4 regions of the Novibacillus thermophilus genome follow, and region 3 is predicted to be linked to each of the others. Evidence: riboswitches for the same ligand, from Rfam matches in the RefSeq annotation. Region 3 holds a riboswitch; each other region holds the start of a gene.
The links. A riboswitch is a leader RNA that binds a small molecule or an ion and turns the genes downstream of it on or off. The one in region 3 is predicted to bind S-adenosylmethionine.
Positions count from the first base shown of each region.

Region 1: linked by a shared signal. The riboswitch ahead of ssuE (NADPH-dependent FMN reductase) and the one ahead of B0W44_RS03385 (MFS transporter) in region 3 are both predicted to bind S-adenosylmethionine.
Region 2: linked by a shared signal. The riboswitch ahead of B0W44_RS05495 (homocysteine synthase) and the one ahead of B0W44_RS03385 (MFS transporter) in region 3 are both predicted to bind S-adenosylmethionine.
Region 4: linked by a shared signal. The riboswitch ahead of B0W44_RS15350 (LLM class flavin-dependent oxidoreductase) and the one ahead of B0W44_RS03385 (MFS transporter) in region 3 are both predicted to bind S-adenosylmethionine.

Region 1 is NZ_CP019699.1:2,483,571-2,487,939, forward strand. Features, by position in the region: gene B0W44_RS12105 (sugar phosphate isomerase/epimerase family protein) at 1-494, shown strand, start outside; partial or broken gene B0W44_RS12110 (response regulator transcription factor) at 628-744, opposite strand; gene B0W44_RS18925 (hypothetical protein) at 742-867, shown strand; SAM riboswitch class I at 1,061-1,173, shown strand; gene ssuE (NADPH-dependent FMN reductase) at 1,538-2,083, shown strand; gene B0W44_RS12120 (LLM class flavin-dependent oxidoreductase) at 2,112-3,512, shown strand; gene B0W44_RS12125 (NAD(P)/FAD-dependent oxidoreductase) at 3,656-4,369, opposite strand, start outside.
Region 2 is NZ_CP019699.1:1,103,196-1,107,564, forward strand. Features, by position in the region: gene B0W44_RS05485 (helix-hairpin-helix domain-containing protein) at 1-120, shown strand, start outside; gene B0W44_RS05490 (MFS transporter) at 226-1,485, shown strand; SAM riboswitch class I at 1,523-1,632, shown strand; gene B0W44_RS05495 (homocysteine synthase) at 1,710-2,999, shown strand; gene B0W44_RS05500 (DUF3139 domain-containing protein) at 3,171-3,515, shown strand; gene dcd (dCTP deaminase) at 3,591-4,148, shown strand; gene B0W44_RS05510 (DNA internalization-related competence protein ComEC/Rec2) at 4,216-4,369, shown strand, end outside.
Region 3 is NZ_CP019699.1:680,091-684,459, reverse strand. Features, by position in the region: gene B0W44_RS03395 (sigma-54-dependent transcriptional regulator) at 1-572, opposite strand, end outside; gene B0W44_RS03390 (hypothetical protein) at 1,002-1,460, opposite strand; SAM riboswitch class I at 1,768-1,889, shown strand; gene B0W44_RS03385 (MFS transporter) at 1,987-3,267, shown strand; gene B0W44_RS03380 (acyl--CoA ligase family protein) at 3,300-4,369, shown strand, end outside.
Region 4 is NZ_CP019699.1:3,145,754-3,150,122, forward strand. Features, by position in the region: gene B0W44_RS18685 (discoidin domain-containing protein) at 1-432, opposite strand, end outside; gene B0W44_RS15345 (hypothetical protein) at 534-755, opposite strand; SAM riboswitch class I at 1,078-1,190, shown strand; gene B0W44_RS15350 (LLM class flavin-dependent oxidoreductase) at 1,367-2,740, shown strand; gene B0W44_RS15355 (sodium:solute symporter family protein) at 2,788-4,293, shown strand.

The DNA.
Region 1 (4,369 bases), 1.8 Mb from region 3:
AGAACCACAATGTCAAAATCGGGTTGGAATTGCATGGCGGCTTTCTCGTCCACACACCTTATACACTGTTGAAACTGCGCGAGGCTACGTGCGAAGCTGTCGGGGCCAATTTAGATCCGAGTCACCTGTGGTGGCAAGGCATCGAACCGGTGGCAGCGATTAGGATATTGGGAGAAGCGAACGCGATCCATCATTTCCACGCCAAAGACACGTACATTGATCAAGATAACGTCAACATGCACGGTCTCACTGACATGCAACCGTACAGTCACGTAAAAACGAGGGCTTGGACGTTCCGCACCGTCGGCTACGGTCATGACTTGAAAGAATGGTCAGACATGATGAGTGCCTTACGCACGTACGGCTATGACTATGTCGTCAGTATTGAACACGAGGACCCGCTCATGTCCATCGAGGAAGGACTTACCCGTGCAGTCCGTAATTTGCAATCGATTCTCATGAAAGAGGAACCGACAGACATGTGGTGGGGGTGACACAGGTCGGGCCTTAGGCTCGACCTGTTGTACGCCCGCACCCCTTGAAGCAGAATGTTCCCGTTGAGACCAGAAGAAAAACAGTCGTTGACCAAGAATCTTATTTTCCCAACACCGACCAACTCGTTGTACGTCATGGTTCAATCCAGTGATGCTTCAGCGCATAAATCGCTGCTTGTGTGCGATCCTGTACCTTCATTTTACCGAGAATGTTTGTGATATACGTTTTAACGGTTTTTTCAGTGATGTGATTCAAGCTATATACGGATTAGCTGCCATCGGTTTGTTTGTTCTAATGACGATCATCATTTGGAAACTCAGACATGTCAGGCCAGCAGATACAACGCCTTATGAAGAAGTAACATCGTTTTAAAAAGGAATTCAACGTCTCAATGCAGAAATGGTCTGCTTGTGACCAGATCCGTTTCAAGCACTAGAGGTGACTTGCTGATGTTCAGGGAAAGGTATTTAGCTACCTTCATGAAAATTAAAAGTTGACAAAAAATGCTTGACAGACGATAAACCTTAAGCTACCATAAAAAGACCTAAAATTACATAACAAACATTCCTTATCAAGAGTCGGGGGAGGAACCTGGTCCGATGAACCCGCGGCAACCATTACTTGCCCAAAGTAAACGGTGCCAATTCCAGCAGACTGTGAAGGTCTGAAAGATGAGGAAGAGTTGATCGTTTGTTTATACAAAAACCTCTTCCGAATCGGAAGAGGTTTTAACTTTTCCGGGGTAAAGGGTGTTCGTGGGATGGAAACAGTTCGTTATTACGTTGTTTCCGTAAATCCTAGTATCAAAATTGGATAAGTTCATTTTAAGGGGGTGATCGATCGTCTTCTGTACTTACCATTCGAGCTAGGTAAATTAGTCACTGATTCGTTTAAGGCATTGAATGCGGTACAGAGCTTGAGCCAGTGCACTGTGAGTACAAATGGCATGCCACGTGTCGGATGCCCTAAGAACCCGTCTGTCTCTTGACGTCACGCGATTAGGAGCAGTCTATCACCAAAAAAATTTTAGGAGTGCAAGTTAATGAGCGACGTTATCACGATATCGGGAAGCCCATCTGAACATTCGAGATCAGAGTGTGTCCTGAAATTTCTCTGTTCTTTGATAGAACAGGAAGGACTGTCGACAATCCAAATTTCAGTTCGAAACTTAAAACCAGAAGATCTCGTCTACGCGCGGTATGACAGTCCGTCGATTGAGGACATAGCACTATCAATTAAAAACGCCAAGGGACTCATTGTCGGCTCCCCTGTCTACAAAGCGTCTTACTCGGGTGTGCTTAAAGCGTTATTTGATTTGCTTCCGCAGGATATTTTGAAACATAAGCCAACCCTTCCGATCATGGTTGGGGGGAGTTTGGCTCACTTGTTAGCCGTTGATTTTGCTTTAAAGCCGCTGCTAACTGCGTTAAAAGCGCAAAACTTACAAGGTGTTTACTTGCTCGACCAACAGATTGATCGTGAGAACGAAACAAACCCCATTGTCAATCAAGAGGTTTTGCAACGAGTAAAAAAAGAATTGTATTCGTTCATTCGGACCGTGAAAGAGCAAAAAGCTTTGGTCGTTTAGACGATGTTGTACCTGGAGGTCTGCTCAAATGAAAAAGCAGATTCATTTGAATGGTTTTACCCAAAATTCGGTTGCTCCTCATTCACCAGGATTGTGGAGACATCCGGCAGATCAAGGTTATCGACATGGGGATCTCTCCTACTGGATTGAGATGGCTCATCTTCTAGAACGCGGAAAGTTCGATGCTATCTTTCTGGCAGATGTAAGTGGTGTTTACGATGTATATCAAAACAGTTACAAACCGGCAATCCGTAACGCTGTCCAAGTTCCGCTTCACAATACCTTGCTTCAGATTTCTGCGATGGCTGCGAACACGCAATATTTGGGGTTTGCAGCGACTTATTCGGCTACTTATACACAACCGTACAAATTGGCGCGAGAGTTTTCCACGTTGGACCATTTGACGAAAGGACGTGTAGCCTGGAATATTGTGACCTCCTACTTGGAGAGCGAGGCGGTCAATCAGGGATTAAAGACCAGAATTGAACATGACAAACGTTATGAACGAGCAGAAGAGTATATGGATGTGGTCTATAAATTGTGGGAATACAGTTGGGAAGAAGATGCGGTCATGGCAGACGAGGAAATCGGCGTATATGCTGATCCTGAAAAAGTTCATCCCATTCAACATAAAGGGGAATACTTTAGCGTGCCCGGTATTCACCTAGTCGAACCTTCTCCACAAAGGACCCCCGTGTTGTTCCAAGCAGGCTCTTCTTCTAGGGGGCGCGACTTTGCGGCAAAACATGCAGAAGCTGTTTTTACGACGACCCAGAATACCATAGCGGAATTAAAAGCTTTTTCAACGGATATACGCAGCAGGGCTAAGAAGTTTGGTCGTCGTCCGGAAGATATCCTCATTTTTCCCGGGGTCGTCCCTATCGTGGGCGCTACCGAAGCAGAAGCAAAGGCCAAGTACGAGGAATTGAAACAGTATGTCAGTTATGAAGGAACACTCGCGCTTTTGTCGGGACATACGGGAGTTGATTTCTCCCATTATAATCCTGATGAATACGTTGAAAACTTGGAAACGAATGCATCTCGGGGTTTTCTCCATCAATATACTACTGTCAACCCAGAGAAGAAATGGACGGTGCGGGAAGCCGTTACACATCACGGTCTCGGTATCGGAGCCTGGAAAGTCGTTGGGACACCGGAACAAATAGCGGATCAGTTTGAGTCTATGGCGGTAGAAGGTGACGTTGACGGATTTAATATCATTCAAGCCATTTCCCCCGGAACATTCCGCGATTTTGTGGACTATGTCGTTCCGGAGCTGCAAAGCCGCGGGATTCATAGGACGGAGTATGAGGCAACAACTTTACGTGAAAACATGTTTGGAAAGGGCAGGGTTCGTTTACCTAGTAATCATCCAGCAAAAAGACTCGGTTCACATTTGTCCCGTGAGGCGGCGAAGTCAGTACGTTGAAGAGGATCACCCACCGACTGCGGTAAGCATCGGTGGGTGATTTATGCGACTTAACTTGTACCATTGTCCCACCGCACTTGATGATGGGGCACTTGTATTTTCCGACAACTCCATTCTAACCGAGGATTTTGAAATGGCTCGCTTTATGTTAATAGCGAAAATCTCTCATCCGTCATATCAGCATTTACAGCTACTCCCGCCTTATGACCTTCTGCAGCAGAAATTATTAACGAAGAAGGAGCGAATTGTGCGAACTCACCAGCGGCATAAATATTTTTTTGTGAGGTGCGCCCAAAATCATCTGTTACAATCTGTCCGTTCTCCTGTATTTCAATACCGAGGTGTTCAGCAAATTGATTAGGGCGATAAAATGATAGTTCAATAAACCCACCACTCCTTTTGATTTCCAAGCCTGAAGCAAACGCAACTTTTTCCAGGTATCCATTTTCTCCGTACAATTTTTGTATCGGTTCCGTGTTGACTACTATTCCTTTCCGCTCTAAATCGTCCTTTATAGGTTGAGATATTTCGTGACCGTTGGTTGCCACCAATAAATCCTCAGACCAATTGTGAATCAGCTTTCCCAAATGAAACGCCGCACCTTCGTGTTCTGCAATTAAAATGAGTGGTTGGTCTCTTAACTCCCATCCATCACAATACGGACAGCTAAATAAACTTTTTCCGTAATATTGACTTATTTCTGGAACTTGCGGGAATATTTCTCGTATCCCCGTGGCTAAAATTATTTTTTCCGCAAGGGACTGTCTGCCCTCAGACGTTGTAATCTTAAACAGTGCATCACTCGCTTGTTTTGTGACCTGTGTCACCGTTTCTCTAAAAAAATGAACGGACGGATA
Region 2 (4,369 bases), 420 kb from region 3:
GCCATTGTAAAGGACCGGGAGGAGAACGGGCCTTTTAAAACGGTGGACGATCTGACACGCGTAAGCGGGATCGGAGATAAAACGTTGGAAAACATAAAAGACGACATAACCGTTCGCTAGAAGAAGGGAGCGAGCTTCGTTATACTGGAGATATCTGTCGCTTTGGGTGGGCAAGTCACCCACACGTGCTTGGAAAAATAAAAATGGTGGACAGGGGGTGGGGAGTTGAAGAAGCGCCCGTTCTCTTACGGCAAGATTGTTGCCATCGGCAGCGGTTTTTTTGCGCTGACACTCGTGTGGACTGTGTACAATACGTACATGCCGCTCATTCTAGGTGAGTTTATCGAAAGTCGCGCGATTCGCGGCTCGATTATGGGATTAGACAATTTACTGGCCGTTGTGTTGATTCCCCTCATCGGAGTGTGGTCCGACCGGCTGGATACTCGATACGGCGGACGGCTTCCGTTTCTCATTGTCGGAATGCCGATGGCCGCCTTGTTTTTTGTCCTCATTCCGTTCCTCGGTCGCGGCGCACTCTGGATGCTGTTGTGCGTCGATATCGCATTTCTTCTGGCCATGACGGTTTACCGTGCACCCGTGATTTCGCTCATGCCAGACCATACGCCAGTGGAAAAGCGGTCGACGGCAAACGGTGTCATCAATTTGATGGGCGGGGTGGGGGGACTGCTTGCGTTGTTTGCCCTCGCACCGCTCTACGACCTCTCCCGCTCCTACCCGTTCGTCATCGGCGGGATGATCCTGTGTGCCTCGTTTGCTCTACTTTTCTTCACCGTTGAGCGGCATCCGCCGTACGCTCGTGTCAATATCCAAGACAGCGCTGAAACAGTGCCCCTTCGATCGTTGCGCTCGAATGTAGCCAGGCTTGCTGAACCAACCTTTCGCGGCCATTTTCTCATCCTTTCTGCCATTTTTTTGTACTTTGTCGGCTACAGCGGGGTGGAGGCCCAGTTCAGTGTGTACGCGACTGAACATCTCGGGGCAAGCGGGGGCGAAGCTGGGTTGACCCTCGGTTTCTTCAGCTTGTCCTTTGTACTGTTCGCCCTTCCGGCTGGAATGGTCGGAAGTCGGTTCGGGAAATCGGAAACGATGCTCGCCGGACTGATCGGCTTGCCGGCCCTCTTCCTCATCATGCCGTGGATCACTTCCTTGGCACTGTTGAAAGTGTTACTTTTCGCGGGCGGTATGGCCTGGGCTCTCGTCAACGTACAGGCTTATCCGCTCGTGGCCGATTTAGGGGGCACGAAGAGAATCGGTTTTTTCACGGGGATGTACTACCTGTTCTCCATGGCCTCGTCAGTGGTCGCTCCAGCCGCATTAGGATTTTCGATGGACGTTTTCGGCCACCCCTCCCTTTTTTACACTGCCGCCGCGAGCTTTGCTTTCGCTTTTTTTCTGTTAAGAAAAGGGACGGACCTCGTCAAATCAAAAAAAGTATTTGACGGATCAGAATCAATGCCTATATAATAAATAACAACCTGTACAGGGAACTGAATATTTTGGAGCCTTATCAAGAGTGGTGGAGGGACTGGCCCAATGAAACCCGGCAACCGGTCTTCGCCTTTAGGAGATGCGGTGCCAATTCCTGCAGGACGTTTTCCTGAAAGATAAGGGGAGATTTAGTCTTTTGGTATGAAGCTCTTCCTTATCGGAAGAGTTTTTTATTTATATGTTTGAGGAGGAACCTGACGATGAGTGACGAAAAGCAATACCAGTTTGACACACTGTCCGTCCACGCCGGACAGCAACCCGACGAGGCGACGAATGCCCGAGCGGTCCCGATTTACCAGACGACTTCATATGTCTTCAACGACACGGATCATGCGGCTAACTTGTTCGCCTTAAAAGAGTTTGGCAACATTTACTCCCGGATCATGAATCCGACGAATGACGCCTTTGAACAGCGCGTGGCCGCTTTGGAGGGCGGGGTTGGCGCGCTGGCCACGGCGTCTGGACAAGCGGCTATTACGTACGCGATCTTAAACATTGCCAAGTCCGGAGATGAAATCGTGTCGGCCAGCAGTCTGTACGGTGGAACGTACAATCTGTTTTCCCACACGTTGCCAAAGTTGGGGATACGCGTTCACTTCGTCGATCCGTCCGATCCGGACAATTTTCGTCAAGCGATCAATGAAAAGACCCGCCTCGTCTTTGCTGAGTCCATTGGCAATCCGAAAAATGACGTGTTGGATGTGGAAGCGGTGGCCGCTATTGCCCACGAGAACGGAATTCCGTTAATTGTGGACAATACGTTCCCCACGCCGTATTTGCTGAGGCCCATCGAATTCGGAGCTGATATCGTTGTCCACTCTGCAACGAAATTTATTGGCGGACACGGGACGTCCATCGGCGGCGTCATTGTCGATTCCGGCAAGTTTGACTGGACGAACGGGAAGTTTCCCGAACTGACGGAGCCAGATCCGAGTTATCACGGAGTGGTGTACACAGAAGCACTTGGCCCTATCGCTTACATTACGAAGGCCAGAGTGCAGTTGTTGCGGGATACTGGAGCCGCGCTCTCTCCTTTTAACGCCTTCCTGTTTTTACAAGGGCTGGAGACGTTGCACTTGCGCATGGAACGTCACAGCGAGAACGCGTTGAAGGTGGCTCAGTTCTTACAACAGCACGATGCGGTAGAGTGGGTGAATTACCCCGGCTTAAAAGGCCATCCGTCCTACGAAAAAGCGCAAAAGTATTTGCCGAAAGGACAGGGAGCGATTTTGTCATTCGGGATCAAAGGAGGTCTTGAAGCCGGGAAGAAATTGATCAACAATGTGAAGTTGTTCTCTCACTTAGCCAATGTCGGCGACGCCAAGTCACTGATCATTCACCCGGCCAGCACGACGCACCAACAGTTGACACCGGAAGAACAGCTTTCCACCGGGGTATCGCCGGAATTGGTCCGCCTCTCTGTCGGAATCGAGAGCGCAGACGACATTATAGCCGACCTGGATCAAGCTTTGAACAGAAGTCACGCCTAACGGCAAGGGACCATAAAAACATTTTGATCGCGGAGGCAGCGAAAGCTGCCTCTCTTTACTTGCTAGGCTGTTCATAAAACGTTGCATTTTTTAAAAAAAAGGAGAAACGGGAAAACGGTATAATAGAGAATGGAAGTGAACAGTTGACAGGAGCAGAAGGAGTCGAGACACGTGAAGAAAAGTGTTGTGATGGTAGCGGCTGTTGTTATCATCGGGGTGCTCGCGTTCTTCATGTTTTTGAAAATTTACGGAGACCCGACGGCTTACACGGAGTTAGAACAACGGGTCGAACAGTACTTAACGGAAGAACAGGGCGATGATCCCGATCGGATCGAAAGGATTGAAGTCTTCCGACAAGCGATGAAGCGACCGGGTTATTATGTAGAAGTCGTGTTTAAAGACGAACCTGAGACGGTATATGTTTACTGTGACGAGGGAGGACAAATCGTCCAGTGCGGCAAAAAAGAGACGGGTGCGGACGGAAAGGAGTCCAGTGTCACGCAACGCGAAAATTGAGCGCCGGTTCTATCATACTAGGACAAAGTGTTGTAAAATAGAGCTATTGATTTACCAGTTGGGGGTGGAGATCACGTGACGATTAAATCGGACAAATGGATTCGCAAGATGGCGACTGAGCACAAGATGATCGAGCCGTTCGTCGACCGCAACGTCGGCAAGGGAGAAGCCGTCAGTTTTGGCCTCAGCAGTTACGGCTACGATCTGCGCGTTGCGGATGAGTTCAAAATTTTTCACAACGCGTTAAATCCAGTCATCGATCCGAAAGAAATCAATCTGGACTCTTTTGTTGATTTTAAAGGGGACGTGGCGATCATTCCGCCCAATTCTTTCGCCCTTGCTCGTTCGGTTGAATACTTTCGCATTCCGACGAACGTTCTCGCCATCTGTGTCGGCAAATCGACTTACGCCCGCTGCGGCATTATTACGAACGTCACGCCGTTTGAACCGGGGTGGGAAGGGCATGTCACGTTAGAAATTTCCAACACGACGCCGCTTCCGGCGAAAATTTATGCCCATGAAGGGTTGTGCCAAGTGTTGTTTCTGGAAAGCGATGAAGAGTGTGAAGTGTCTTACCGGGACAAGAAAGGAAAATATCAGCATCAACAAGGTATTACACTACCGCGTATTTAGTTGACAAAAGAGGAATATTGGCAAAAAATGTCGAATACCCACACATCTGGAAAGGGTGTGTGGGTGTTTGCGTTGGTCTGTTTATTGGGTCACTGGATGGGTGACCGGGCTGTGGGTCGGCAGTCTAGGGTGGCTGCCTTTTACCATGTGGTGTTTGTCGCTGGCCGCTGTGTCCGTCGTTGGGGTGTGGCAGCTGTACAGGAGATGGCACGGCTTCCGCC
Region 3 (4,369 bases):
TCTGGAGGCAGACGGTGAATTTCGTCTAAAAAAAGCATGCCGCCATCAGCCCGTTCCAACAAACCTCGCCGGTCTTGACTCGCTCCCGTATAAGATCCCTTCACACTGCCAAACAACTGACTAAGCAACAGTTGAGGATTGTGAGCGTAGTCAGCACAGTTGAAGGTGACAAATTCTCCTTTATGCTGGGTGGAAATCCGCCTGTATTCGTACATCAAACGCGCAAACATGCTTTTTCCGACGCCTGTCGCGCCGAAGAGGAGAGTATGGAGGCCGTACGGAGGGTAGTGCAAAGCCGCTTTCGCCTGTTCAATCGGAGCGCGAAAACTACCCTCTGCCCCAATTATTCGACCGAATACTTGGATGCCGGCTGATGTACGAGCCACACGGAACAAGACAGGGCGCCCCTCTTTTTTCTCAACCAAACCGTGTTTGACGAGCCGGTTTAATTCCCGGCTGACGTTACTGCGATGCTGTTGCAATGTATCCGCTATTTCTTGTGCGCTTACCCCCCACTTGTCTCGCGCCTCGTCACACATTTGACACAACGTATCCCACAACTGATTACTCAACTTCCCACCTCTCACTAAATACATTTTCGTCAATATTATACAAAATGACCGTGTCATCAAGTGAGACTTTACGCTTCTGTCTGATAGAGTGTCTTACGCTTATCAACACGTTCTCAATGACTGATCCATCATGACATAGCTAAAGGAAGGCATCGTATAAGGCGGTCGGTAACCTCCCAAAATGATCAGTACCAGCAAAAAATTGGGAGTTTCTCTCGGAAGTTCTCACAATACTGAAACTGCTGTATCATCTATAATCCTTATACGTGCGGTTGATTTCCCCTACCGCAATGACAAAACTAATCGCACACTCCTTTATCCTTGGACAAACTCATACTTTTTTCTTATGGTCGCTTTTGATATCCTTAATAAAATAATACAACGTCGTAAGAACGAAGATCACAATTAATTCCGAAACGACAAAGCTTGTCATAACTTTTTCACTCTTTCTGCCACATCGTGTGATTTTACAAAAATCAAAAGAAGTTTCTTGCGATCCAGCCACAGTAAGATGAGACACATAACCATCAAAACAGTACTGAGGTCTTGAACACCAATATCAAAAGCATAATTGACCATCATAATATTAACGGCAATTGGAAAATAACAGATGGCACCCAACGTTGCCGTCCTCGGAATCGCGATTAAGACAGCGGCTATGACTTCCCCTAACCCGATAAACATTTCATATAAGCGCGAATATCCAAAAAATGTCCAAGCTAACGTAAAACCTTCTCCTCGCATGGCGGCAATTTCTTCTGTTGGTACGCCAAATTGTCCGAACGTCAGTTTAGCAGCTCCGTAAATCAGAAAGTTCACTGCCAAAAAGAGACGAAACGTCGCAGGAATTGAGTGTTGAAGGACACAAATAAACCGACCCGTATCCATGTGCTCACATCCCCTTCCCCCTAAACACGTTCACGCATTTCTAGTACCCGTACCACACACGCTTTTTTCCCAAAAGCCATTTAAGTATCACGATCTTTCGGCTCTTCTTTTATCGTAGAAAAATTTGAAACTGATTGACATTGATTGGTCTTACATTTTAACTACCAAAACTTACAATTTTGTAAGGTGCGGACAAAGTAGTTCAGAAAAAATTTTCTAAACTGAACGGCGTATTCCCCTTGACAATGTGAGAATAGAGTTGTAGGATAATTACAAGTTTTTTCAATTACATATTCATAGTGAATGCTTCTTATCAAGAGAGGCGGAGGGACTGGCCCAATGAAGCCCGGCAACCTCTTTGCACTCGCGCAGTGCAAAAAAGGTGCCAACTCCTGCGGGATGAGTTTAACTCGTTCCGAGAGATAAGAAGAGCGTTTCGCTACAGAGCGAACCCCTCTTCTTATCGAAGAGGGGGTTTTTGTATGTGTCGAGCCTAGAAATAGTGACAGGAGAGGAGAGAGTGTGAATGAGTTATGATGTATCAGTTGAAGTTTCCGAAACATCCCTTCACCGACGTCGGGCCGCCATCTCGAGCGTGATCGGAACAACCATCGAATGGTACGACTTCTTTATTTACGGAACAGTGGGAGCCCTCGTATTTCCTACTTTGTTTTTCCCGGATTCTGACCCTTACGCAGGGTTGATGCAGACGTTCTTAATCTTTGCCATCGGGTTTGTGGCACGACCTGTTGGCAGTTTTATCTTTAGTCACTTTGGCGATCGCTTTGGAAGAAAGACGACACTCATTTTCACATTACTGATGATGGGAATCGCGACAACGACTATGGGGCTTTTACCGACTTATGAAACAATTGGCATATGGGCTCCGCTCTTGTTGTCGATTCTCCGCTTTTTACAGGGTCTCTCAGCAGGCGGAGAGTGGGGAGGTGCTGTCTTGCTCTCTATGGAGTGGGCAGGGCGTGATCGACGCGGATTTTTTGCAAGCCTCCCACAGCTGGGTTCACCCTTCGGCTTAGTACTCTCTTCAACCGTTGTTTCACTCTTACTCACGGTATCCGGTGACGCCTTTTTTTCGTGGGCATGGCGCATTCCGTTCCTTTTCAGCTTGGGCCTAGTCATCGTCGGACTGTACGCCCGTTTACGCGTTCTGGAATCACCAGAGTTTCAAAAAGTTCTAAAAGACGAAAATGTGTCCCAAGCTCCTGTGCTCGAATCGCTTCGCACCTACCCTAAAACGATCCTCTGGGCCATCTTAGTGAACATTGTGATGTTCGCTGCGTTTTACACGTTCAGTACGTTTTTTATCGGGTATGGATCGACGTATTTAAACCTCGATCAGAATCTGCTAACCAATGCCACTGTGCTCGGCGGCATTGCGGCGGCACTTGCCGTAGTCCTTTTCGGACACTTTTCAGACATCGTCGGAGCCAAGAACGTGTATGTCGTCGGTGTCCTCTCTTTGGTGGTATGGGCATTTCCATATTTTGTCCTGGTCAACAGCAAACAGCCTTTCCTCATTGTGACTGCGGTAGCGTTCGCGTTTTTCACGTTTGGTGCCATGTACGGCCCCCTCGCATCATTTGTCGCAAGTTCGTTTCCAGCCCGCCTGCGGTACAGCGGTTCATCGGTTGCTTATGCAATCGGAGCGGTCCTCGGGGGTGGCATCGCACCGATGATCAGCACCTTTTTAGTCGACAACTTTGATTCTGCGTTTGCTGTCAGTACTTATTTGATCTCCTTGGCCCTTCTCGGACTTATAGGTGCCCTCAAACTGAAGGAACTTTAGGTTTATTTCCTGGGAGAAAGGTGGTTAACATTATGTCAAGTTTGTATCATCAACCGTTTCAAGCGCCCCTTACCCCCGCGTCGTTTTTAGAAAGGACGGTAGTGGCTTTTCCAGATCGCGTAGCGGTTGTCGAAGGAAACACTCGCTACACTTACCGGACATTGTACGAAAGAGTCCACCGTCTGGCGCGAGGTCTCTACCGTCTCGGCGTACAGCGGGGTGACCGTGTTGCGGCAGTCGTTCCGAATACCAAACTTGCCCTCGAGCTTCACCTGGCGGTTCCTCTGATGGGAGCTGTACTCGTTCCCATCAACGTTCGTTTGAAATCAAAGGAAATGTCCTACATCCTCAATCACTCTGAAGCAGTTGTCCTTTTTGTGGACGACACGTACGCTGAACGACTGGTTCCTTGTCTTGAAGAAGTCCCAAGTGTCCGCGTCCTCATCGTCGATGGCACGGATAAACATTTCCCGACTACACGCCACATTGAACAGCCCGTGGACGTGCTTCCGTACGAAAGCTGGCTCCACTCGGTGCCCTTTGACCCGATGTCGGTAAGTGTTCAAGATGAGTGGGATTTGATTTCTATTCATTACACCAGTGGAACTACTGGACGTCCAAAAGGGGTCATGCTGCACCATCGAGGAGCATTCATAAATGCCTTTAGTGAAATCGTAGAAATGAATCTTTCGCCTGACAGCGTGTACCTGTGGACACTCCCAATGTTTCACGCCGCAGGTTGGTGTTTCCCCTGGGCCGCGACGGCAGTTGGCGCCACACATGTCCTTTTGCGCAAAGTAGAGGCATCCCGAATCGTTCAGTTGATTGAATCAGAAGGCATCACGCACTTCTGTGCGGCACCCCCAGTGCTGACGATGATTTCCCAATATCTAGAGAGTGAGAGAACTGGATTGCCTGGCACCGTCCACATTATTACAGCTGCTGCCCCTCCGAGCCCAGCTTTGCTGCGCAAATTAGAGTCTTTTGGAGCAAAGGTCACCCATGTGTACGGCCTGACGGAAGTGTACGGCCCGTTCACGATCAATGAATGGCGAAAAGAGTGGGATGCACTTCCAGACAATCAACGGGCGGAATTAAAAGC
Region 4 (4,369 bases), 1.2 Mb from region 3:
GCCCGGGTAGTCGTTCGCTGAAGTAAAGGCGTATTTCACAACCGTGTCCGGCTCAGAAAGTTGAAGTTCAATCCAAGCCGTACGCTCAAACGCCAGCCATTTCGTATTCACGTCTTGATCCATCAACTTCTGTTCCGTTTCATTCGGTGGATTGTTGGCGCTTGCCGTCACTTGCTCAACTTTATCTGTAATGTTACCTTGAATACCGTCAAATGGAATGTTGCCATCAACGCCCTCCGTCATTTTACGGCCTTCCGCATCCGTTTCGACCGTATTTTCCCAATCCGGTTGCGGATCACCTTCTTCAAACGAAGTGAAAAAATCGGTTGGGGCTGCATGTGCCGTCTGAACAGGTGGTGTATATAAAATCCCGGCAAGCAATGTATATCTGACGATCACTGACAAAACCCTCGTAACCCGTCCCTTCTTCATGTACGGTGAACCTCCTTTAATCCCTCTCTCTTTTTTACAACGACGATATTTACTTCTAAATGTGATGGGCTTTCCTTCAAACCTCCTTTTTTTGGCTTATGTTAGGTCATATTCCAACCTTTAATAGAATGCCTGTCCACTGTCAGAATGTCTGCTTCCGATTGAATTCCTAAAGTCACGCTCTCGGTTGATTCCATATTCCAGCGGTCATCCTCTGAACCTCCGTCTGATGTGTTGACATATTCGTAGTGTGTAATGACTTCTAGCGGGATCGGCATGTAAATGTGCTTACAGAGCGGGTTCATCGTCCACTCCCATCCCAATTGTAGGACAAACCATAAAAAATGTGAGGAATCAATCTCTTTACTTTTATGCTAATTTCTTCAAATTTTTGTTAATAGTTCGATATTACTGGTTGTTTTCGGGCTTTGTGCTCTATCATTTTGATGTATATAGACTATTAGACATAGCGTTCTTCGAAGAAAAATTCCCTTTGTCAAACCATTTTATTCCCAGGTTAGTCGTACAACCCGGATCAAGGCATGGTCCTTTGTGTTCATTGACCTTTGGCAAATTGAAATAAGGGGTTGACAGTCGAAAAAAATATTTTTAAAATGAGGTAAAATTAAAACAACAATACCGGAACTCTTATACAGAGAGGGGGAGGGACTGGCCCTATGAACCCTCGGCAACCATTGAATTGACTCAAACGGTGCCAATTCCAGCAGATCCTTGTGACAGGGTCTGAAATATAAGAGGTTCCGCTACAGAGTTACTACCCTCGTGTAGTCAGTGAGCGGCCTCTTAAACAAGAGGTCGCTTTTCAATTGTCAAAAGTCTGAAAGAAGGTGATTCCTCAAAATTTGTCGTCATATAAACATATTATTCCCATTAGATTAATCTGTTTACTACACTTAAAAAGGAAGGTTGCTCAATGAAAAAACAAATTCATTTGAACGGTTTTGTCCAACATTCTCCATCCCCCCATTCCACCGGACTGTGGAGCTATAAACAACACGAAGGGCATCGCCACAATCGCTTGGCCTATTGGGAAGAAATAGCCCGAATTCTCGAGCAGGGGAAATTTGATGCCCTGTTTTTCGCCGATGTGATCGGAACTTACAGCGTCTATCAAAACAGTTATGAACCAGCTGTGACGAATGCCGTTCAAATACCTGCCCACGATCCCTTACTTGTGATTTCAGCCTTGGCTGCCTCGACTCAACACATTGGTTTTGCCGTAACCGTCTCGACGACCTATTCACAGCCGTATTTCTTGGCGCGGCAATTGTCGACACTCGATCACCTTACAGAGGGTCGAGTCGGGTGGAACATTGTGACGTCCTACCTTGAAAGCGAGGCGGTGAATCTGGGTTTAGAAAGGCGCTTACCGAAACATGTCCGGTACGATCGCGCGGATGAATTTTTAGAGGTAGTTTACAAACTGTGGGAACACAGTTGGGAGGATGATGCTGTCGTCCTTGACCGGAAAAACCGTGTGTTCGCCGACCCCTCCAAAGTCCATTTGATTAACCACCACGGTTCGTACTTCGATGTTCCGGGACCGCATTTGGTAGAGCCGTCGCCGCAACGGACCCCTGTCTTGTTCCAAGCCGGGGCATCCCCGCGTGGGCAGCGATTTGCAGCCAAACACGCCGAAGCTGTGTTCATTAAATCCCATTCCCTTGAATCGTTGAAAAACTACGTCCAGAACATCCGGAATCTCGTGGAGGAACAAGGGCGGGACCCGCACAGTGTCCTCATTTTTCCTCTTATCTTGCCGATCGTCGGTTCGACAGAGGAGGAAGCGCACCGAAAATACGAAGAATTAAAAAACCATGTGAGCTATGAAGGGACACTCGCTTTGCTTTCTGGGCATACTGGCATAGATTTCTCCAAATTTGATCCGGATCAATACATCGAAGACATGGAAACAGAGGCAGTCCAGGGAAATTTGAACCTGTACACGAAAGATCCGACCAGAAAGTGGACGTTGCGGGAAGCGGTCATGAACCATGGCCTCGGAAACGGTACGGTCAAATTTGTCGGAACACCTGAACAAATCGCCGACCAAATAGAGCAATGGGCCGTTGAAGGCGATGTCGACGGATTCAATATCGCCCACGCTCACTCACCGGGAACCTTCCAAGAATTCGTCGAATATGTCGTTCCCGAATTGCAACAACGCGGTATCTACCGGACAGAATACGAAGCAGTGACGCTGAGAGAAAACATGTTCGGAAAAGGGCGTCGGTTCTTACAGGAGGACCATCCAGCAAAACAAATCCAGGTTGCTACAAACAGCTGAATGGTGCGATAGTGTCCCATTCGATTTCATGATAAAGGAGTTCAAACATGACGGAAATCCAACTGTTTTTGTGGATCGGTTTAGCTGCTTTCCTCGTCCTTATACTCGGAATTGGAATTTACAGCGGAAAAAAGACGAAGAGTGTCCGCGATTTTGCCATCGGCGGTGGTCAATTGGGACCGGTCGTCCTTGGGCTTTCTTTTACTGGAACGTATTTGAGTGCCGCGGCTTTTTTGGGTTATCCGGGTTGGTCCTACGAATACGGGTATTCCAACCTCTGGCTTTTTTTGGCGATCATGGGTGGCGGACCGATCGGCGTGTTGATGGTGGCCAAGCGGGCAAGAAAAATCAACACGACCCAACAATCTCTTTCTTTGCCAGATTGGCTTGGAGACTATTACTCCAGCGATTTTTTGCGAATTGCGACCAGCATCATCCTCCTTTTCAACATTTTTTACATCGCCGCCCAATTCGTCGCCGGAGCCAGGATTTTCGAGTATTTGCTCGAAATCCCCTATGGGAACGCACTGATGACGACTACTATCATTGTCATCATTTACGTCTACGTGGGAGGGGCGATCGCCGATGTATACACCGATGCGATCCAAGTCATTCTTATGGCGGTGACCGGACTTCTCGTTTTTGTCTCCGGTATCGTTCTGTTTTGGGAAGGGGGCCTCTCGGAAACCTTTTCCGCTATCACAGCTAAATTGACAGCACAAGATTCAGACTTGGGACGAGTCTTCCACCCCGAATCAGATTACTTTTACTCCCTTCCAGCAGTGATAGGCGCACTTTTGATTCAATGGGCGTTTGCCTCAGCCCCTCACCTTTTCAACAAAGTGCTTGGGGTGAAAGACGAACGGGATCTGGGTAAAATGATTTTCGTCTACGTCGTCACGAAGCTTTGCTGTCTGGCTGTTTTCTTCGGTGGATTTTACAGCCGCGCCCACCTGGGAGACCAGGTCGTCATGAGCGATTTGGCTCTGGTCGAATACATGGTCCGAGTTTTCCCCGCCGTGATCGCTGCCCTAATGATTGTGGTGATTTTGGCAGCGGCCATGTCGACGACGGACGGGCTGTTTGTTTCCATTTCCACCGTCTTCGCCAACGATATTTTCTTAAAAGCGCTCGTTCGACGCGGAATCTTGAAGATGAGCAAAAGACGTGCAGAAAAAACAGCTCTTCTCGTGAGCCGTGTCGCGACTGTCGGGGCCGGTATTCTGGCTTGCTTGCTCGTTTTGAATCCGCCGCGTTACATGGCTGATATCCAATGGCTGGGGATATCCGGTATCGCGGCCGGTACACTCGGCCCCATTTTGTATGCCGTATACGGGAAGAAAAAAGCCCACGCTCGAGCGGCGGAATTTTCGATGGTGATCGGTCTTACGTCCTATCTGGTCTTGTACTTCGGCGGTATCGAAAAAAGCGCCATGGCTGCTGGCGCCTGGGCGACCCTAATCGGTATCGGATTGATGATCGTGTTGGCGAACACTTTGAAAGTCCCTAAAAAAGTTCAACAGCATGCCGAAAAAGCGATAAAGGCAAAGTGAGGGGATGTTTCTATGTTCATTAATCCAATGCTTTCGTTATGGTTTTTTGGATCGATTTTATTTTTGATCGTCATCT